Regions from separate parts of the Streptococcus sp. NSSLK0004 genome, predicted to be linked through region 1. Evidence: predicted binding sites of a transcription regulator. Region 1 holds the regulator's gene; each other region holds the start of a gene.
What was found. Region 1 encodes Rex, which represses fermentation and respiration genes when NADH is low (regulators of the CRP and FNR family bind a similar motif). Its sites were predicted from a motif close to TTGTGAANTANTTCACAA; they were not measured.
Positions count from the first base shown of each region.

Region 2: the regulator Rex is predicted to act here: its motif matches at 1,073-1,090, upstream of AC4CS8_RS01150 (class II fructose-bisphosphate aldolase).
Region 3: the regulator Rex is predicted to act here: its motif matches at 1,006-1,023, upstream of adhE (bifunctional acetaldehyde-CoA/alcohol dehydrogenase).

Region 1 covers NZ_CM180142.1:1,045,622-1,047,901, forward strand. Annotated here, with positions in the region: gene AC4CS8_RS05345 (DUF1831 domain-containing protein) at 1-299, shown strand, start outside; gene AC4CS8_RS05350 (redox-sensing transcriptional repressor Rex) at 616-1,257, shown strand; gene radC (RadC family protein) at 1,259-1,936, opposite strand.
Region 2 covers NZ_CM180142.1:188,246-190,525, forward strand. Annotated here, with positions in the region: gene pyrG (CTP synthase) at 1-30, shown strand, start outside; tRNA gene AC4CS8_RS01145 (tRNA-Leu) at 165-250, shown strand; gene AC4CS8_RS01150 (class II fructose-bisphosphate aldolase) at 1,184-2,065, shown strand; gene AC4CS8_RS01155 (APC family permease) at 2,260-2,280, shown strand, end outside.
Region 3 covers NZ_CM180142.1:1,670,073-1,672,352, forward strand. Annotated here, with positions in the region: gene adhE (bifunctional acetaldehyde-CoA/alcohol dehydrogenase) at 1-970, opposite strand, end outside; gene lacD (tagatose-bisphosphate aldolase) at 1,537-2,280, opposite strand, start outside.

The DNA.
Region 1 (2,280 bases):
CTATCCAGTCTGGAGTGAAAAAATATACCTTGCGAGATAACACTTTTGAGCAAACTAAAGTGGGTAACTACCAATTAACACGAATGCTAGAAGAAGTTCCTAATTCAAATCAAGGCTTCCTCCTAAAAATCATCATCAATCCAGAATTAACTGGTTTTAAAATCAATATTACAGATAAGTCTGGTTTGAAGTTAGTTGATATTTTTAAAGCAGAAGCAAATACTGTTATTCAAGAAAAATTTTACTTTTTAATGGAAAGTTTAGTCGATCGAAATATCTTCACTAAGGAAGCGAACTAATTATCTCAATGATATAATATACAACCGTGTAAAATTATCTGTCTTATCACCTTTCTAACTCTTAAAAGTGATATCGTTCAAGAGTTAGAATACTTAAAATAATGTGATAGCAAGAGTAATTTTTTATCTTCTCTATTACGAATTTAAAAGGCTAGTGGTAGTGAACTTTACTCCAATTGTTAGGATTCTGCTTTAACATCCTGGATAGAGCTCTCCTCTCCTAGTCTTTTTTTGTATTTTTCATACTAATCTGTTGATTTTTTCACAAACTTTTACTAGAATATACCTAGAGAAAATAAATAATAGGAGAAAGATTGTGAAAACTACTAAAAATAATGAAATACCTCGTGCCACTGCAAAAAGACTTTCAATCTATTACCGTATTTTCAAGAAATTCCACGCTGGTAATATTGAAAAAGTTAGTTCCAAAGAAATCGCCGAAGCTATTGGGGTGGATGCTGCTACTGTCCGTCGAGACTTTTCTTATTTCGGTGAGTTAGGGCGCCGTGGTTTTGGTTACGATGTCAAGCAACTTATGAATTTCTTTGCAGAAATATTAAATGATAACTCCATTACAAATGTAATGCTTGTCGGAGTCGGAAATATGGGACGTGCCCTGTTGCACTACCGCTTTCACGAACGCAATAAAATGAAAATTGTAATGGCCTTTGAAGCAGATGATAGCCCTGCTGTAGGTACTTTTGACGAACAAATTCCCATTTATGCAATTTCGAGTATAAAAGAAAAAATAACTGTTGCTAATGCGCAAACAGCTATTCTAACTGTTCCCAGTTCCAAAGCTCAAGAAGTAACAAATCTACTTGTAGAAGCTGGTATTAAAGGAATTCTTAGTTTTTCTCCGGTTAATCTATCTGTTCCTAAAGATGTAGTTGTGCAGTATGTTGATCTAACAAGTGAACTTCAGACATTACTCTATTTTATGCGTAAGAATAACTAATTCATAATTCACTTTCTTCTCTAAAACTGAAGTAACCATGTCTACTAACAATCAAGTGATCTAGAAGTACAAGTCCTAGCGTATCGCAGGACTTTTTTAGTGTTTCAGTAAAAAGTAAATCATTTTTACTGGGTTCGGTATTTCCTGAAGGGTGATTATGAACAATGATGACCGATGTTGCCATACATTTTACTGCATAGTGTAAAATCTCCCTAGGTTCAGCAATGCTTCGATTGACGCTCCCTATAAAAATAGTGCGTTGGCTAATAATCCTGTTCTGAGTATTGAGATAAATTGCTACTAGATGTTCCTGTTTTTTATCACCTAGCTCATGCATCATTTGTCTGCCTAATTTTTCACTTCCTAAAATTTGCTCTTCAAGGAGAAGTTCCGACTGATTAATTCGCTTGCCAAGTTCAATCATGGCTTTTATCTCAATAGCCTTAACGCGACCTATCCCTGTAAGTTTTTGCAATTCTTCAATAGAGAAATCTTTAAGATTAGCTAAATTTTCTAATTTGCTTAGTAAATGATTTGATAAAATTGAAACTGGCTGTTTTTTTGTTCCTGTCCGAATAAAAATTGCTAATAATTCCTGATTACTGAGTCCCTCAGGTCCAACTTCTACTAAGCGTTCCCGTGGCTGCAACGACTGTTCCTGATAATTTACAGTATACATTTCTTACCTCCTTACCTATCTATTCGTAAAGAGGTGAAAAAATAAGGATAATATCATGGCTATTTGCAATAAATATTGTAGAGATGCTACGATTAATCAATCAAATATTTTATCAATAAATTCAATAACACTGACCCAGGAAGCCTGTCACAATTTGCTAAAGTTATTTCGGAGAAAAGATATTGGAATACAAGGCATATGTCACTATTGACAATGACCTTAGTATGAACTACATGATGACTTTGATATTATTTTTATGCAGTTTTGCTCAGTCAAAAAAATGAAAACACCCACTAGACTTCGAAAATTATCGAAATTTCGTTGCTCTCCAGAAATACATTACT
Region 2 (2,280 bases), 860 kb from region 1:
GTGACTGCTGCGGTTGATAATGCGGACTGATGATGGAAGTAGTTAAAAAGAGCGATTGCTCTTTTTTGTTTCCGGTTATACTAGCTAAAGACTAATAGTAAAAATGTTTTTTGAAAAAAAGTATTGACAAGGGTTCGTTCTCCGTGATATACTATTCTGGTATCGCGGGGGTGGCGGAATTGGCAGACGCGCAGGATTAAGGATCCTGTGACCGCTTTAGGTCGTAAGGGTTCAAGTCCCTTTCTCCGCATAAGAAATTGAAAAAGAACAGTTGCTTTAACAGCTGTTCTTTTTCTGTACCTGTAGAAGAGAGAATTAGAAAATGTTTCAGAAATTCTTGTTCAAATATAAAATGACTTGGCTCATGTTTTTCCAACTTGTCTTGGTTCTCTGTACATCTTATTTGGCAAATCGAGGTATAGTTAGTCATAGTTTCCATAGTTGGTTAAAATATTTGATTTTTCTGTCGTGGGTTGTTTGTTTCTGCTATCAACTCCTATTGCGCATATATAGGGGATTTAGGAAAAAAGCATTTTATCAAGAGCTTTTTGGGGGAGTATTTGGTTTTATACTTATGGTTATATTATCCGTTAGCGGGATAGTATTGGCTATCTACCTACATAGCCAGTATCAGAATTTTTTTGCTCACTGGCTACAGTTTTCCTCTGATTCAGAATTTATTAGACACCTCTCTGGTAGTACGTTTGCAATCTTTATCTTATTCATAGTGACGTTTATCTCTGTTGGTGGGAGATTGCGAGAGCGTTTTTATATGAGTAGTCTAATAATTTTGATTGTGACCTCAGCTATTTTAGTGATGTATCTGACTACTGGCATAACAACAAGAAGGGGAAAGCTACTTTTTTCTTCCTATTGGGAATCAACAGATCCTTATAAAAATTATCTGGTCATGATTTATATCGCTATCATCCTGCTAAGTGGATTTACCTGCTTTATCGCGAGATATTTCTCAAAGAAAGTAGAATAATAAGGTTTAAATTGCAGAAAAATATGAAAATTGACAAGAGATTCAGATTTGGCTAGCTTTTTTGCTATTTTCTTTTGAAAGTATATGTGAAAATTTTCTCAATCTATAGGCAGTTTCAACTAGCATTTTCAAAGAAAACATGGTAGAATAGAGAAGTATGGGGAATACCCCAAAAAATAATAGGAGGCTTTTCTAATGCCATTAGTTTCAGCAGAAAAATTTGTCCAAGCAGCGCGTGACAACGGTTATGCAGTTGGTGGATTTAACACAAACAACCTTGAGTGGACTCAAGCTATCTTGCGTGCAGCAGAAGCAAAACAAGCTCCAGTACTTATCCAAACTTCTATGGGTGCAGCTAAGTATATGGGTGGTTACAAAGTAGCTCGCAACTTGATTGCTAACTTGATTGAATCAATGAACATCACAGTTCCAGTTGCTATTCACCTTGACCATGGTCATTATGAAGATGCACTTGAGTGTATCGAAGTTGGTTACACTTCTATCATGTTTGACGGTTCGCACCTTCCAGTAGAAGAAAACCTTGCAAAAGCTAAAGAAGTTGTAGAATTGGCACATGCTAAAGGTATTTCAGTAGAAGCTGAAGTTGGTACTATCGGTGGTGAAGAAGACGGTATCGTTGGTAGCGGTGAATTGGCTCCAATCGAAGATGCAGTAGCAATGGTTGCGACTGGCATTGACTTCTTGGCGGCTGGTATTGGTAACATCCACGGTCCATACCCAGCAAACTGGGAAGGTCTTGACCTTGACCACTTGCGTAAATTGACTGAAGCTGTACCAGGTTTCCCAATTGTATTGCACGGTGGTTCTGGTATTCCAGATGAGCAAATCCAAGAAGCAATTAAATTGGGTGTTGCTAAAGTTAACGTTAACACTGAGTGCCAAATCGCATTCGCAAACGCAACTCGTAAATTTGCAGCAGCTTATGAAGCAAATGAAGCAGAATACGACAAGAAAAAACTCTTTGACCCACGTAAATTCTTGGCTGACGGCGTAAAAGCTATCCAAGCATCTGTTGAAGAGCGTATCGACGTATTCGGTTCAGCGAACAAAGCGTAATATAAAAATACCGAATTAAAAGCCTGACTTAGTCAGGTTTTTACTGTTTTTTTATAGTCTGCTATTGAGTTAGAGTAAATGGATCTAGCTCTGTTATCTATCAGTGTTGTTTTGTTCTGTTGGAATGCTAATCATAAAGATGAGGGGATTAAGTGAAAGAAAAGAAGGAGTACAGTTTATTAACCACTATTGCTATGATTGTTGGGGTGGTTATT
Region 3 (2,280 bases), 620 kb from region 1:
TCCATGCAGCTGGTTTACCAACGATATCAGCATTCAGTTTACCTTCTGCACAGTTTTTGCTATTTGCTTTTACACCGAAGCAGTACTCTTCAAGGAGTGCTTTTTCTTTTTTGTTAACAAAGTAAGTTTTGTATGATTTAAATTCTTCAACGAATTCATCGTAAATTTCTTTGTCAATGATGACTGCTTGCTCAGAAGCACATACCATACCGTTGTCAAATGATTTAGACATTACGATATCGTGAGCAGCCTGACGGATGTCAGCTGATTTCTCGATATAAGCAGGAACGTTACCAGCACCAACACCGAGAGCTGGTTTACCACATGAATACGCTGCACGTACCATTGCGTTACCACCTGTTGCCAAGATAGTTGAGATACCATCGTGGTTCATAAGTGCATTTGTTGCAGCAATAGATGGCTCAGTAATCCATTGGATACAGTTCTCAGGAGCACCTGCTTTTACAGCAGCCTCATATACGATACGCGCTGCATGTGCAGATGATTCTTGAGCAGAAGGGTGGAAACCAAATACGATTGGGTTACGAGTTTTAAGAGCAATCAATGATTTGAAGATTGCTGTTGAAGTTGGGTTAGTTGTTGGAGTAACACCGCAGATAACACCAACTGGTTCTGCAATTTTTGTCAAACCTGTAATTGGATCGTCTTCAATGACACCAACTGTTTTCACTCCACGCATGTTGTTCACAACGTGTTCACACGCAAACAAGTTTTTTGTAGCTTTGTCTTCAAAGACACCGCGACCTGTTTCTTCAACTGCATGTGCCGCCAAGATACCGTGTGCATCTAAAGCTGCTACAGATGCTTTTGCAACGATGTAGTCAACTTGCTCCTGATTGAGTTTACGGAATTCATCAAGGGCTACTAATCCTTTTTGAACCAACTCATCAACATGTTTCTGAGCTGCCAATGCTTTTTCTTCTGGTGAGACTGTTTTTTTATCAGCCATGGGATTTCCTCCAAATATTTTTTAGTCAACAAGATTTGTTAACTTTTTCACAAATATAGTATACACCTATTTTTCCGATTTGTAAAGGATTTTGTTAAAAGATTCACAAATCATTTTTTGAATTTGTGAAACCTCTTTCAAAAACTACATAAAAATAAGGCTTTACTCCCTGATTTTGTGAAATTAAATTTAATTTTGTTTGAAATTTCACAAAGAAAATATGAATCTATCCTGATTTTGGGATCTATTTTTTGACGATTGCCTGGAATCTGTATTCATACGAAAAGTAGTTTTATTGTGAGAGATGGTTTTTAGCTTATCAAAACAGTTTTGGCGGACATACTGACTCTATATTGAAAAACGAACGATGACTAGCTGATCATTTAGCCTTAGATGACAGAGTTAACCTGTGAACAGCGATTCTAAATTCTACAGCCAAAAGGATAAACAAGATTTTAGCTGAGGAAGCAACTTGTTGCCTTCTCCATAAAAAAATCACCAATAACGGTGATTTTTCGTAGACTTCTCATCGTAGACTCATTGTCAAATATTGGAGGACACACTAGTTATACTCTATCTCTCCAAGGTGTGGCGGTTTCCTTCAGAACCTTATTTAGTTCATCAATATTTTGGAAGCCTACTGTTCGAAGCCAATCACGAGCGGCGGCTTCTCCCTTTTCAATATAGTCCTTAACACTACCTGCCCACGTAGCCCGACCACAAAGGACACCATTAAAGTTAGCACCTGCCTCTTTGGCAAAGACTAGGGTGTCTTGGAATAGTTTTGCTGATACTCCAGCACTGAGGTAAATATAAGGAAGCGGGGTTGCTTCATCTTGTTGCTTGAAGAAGGAGGCTGCTTCTGCCTGAGAATAGACAATCTCACCTGTTCCAAAACCTTCTACGAATGCCATATTGACCGGGACCTCCACCTTTAAAACATCTACTCCAAATCGCTCAGCTGAGAAGACTTTCATCGCTCCTATGACTTTATCTGGCTTCACTTTAGCATATTCTACGCTGCTTGTATCTGAAATGGTTTCATCGTAAGCTAAAATTTCCAAATAGAACGGAATATCTTCAGCTACACACTCTGATCCAATACGCTCAATATAGGCCTGTTTTTGACGGTTGACTTCCTCGTCACTAGCTACATCGTAGTAAATTAGAAATTTAATAGCATCTGCTCCTGCTTCTTTCAGACGTTTAACAGACCAATCATTCAAACAATCTGGCAAGCGTGTGGTAGTAGTCGTATCGTAACCGGTCTTTTCATAAGCCAGTAAAAGACCAGCATGCTCATGAAGAAC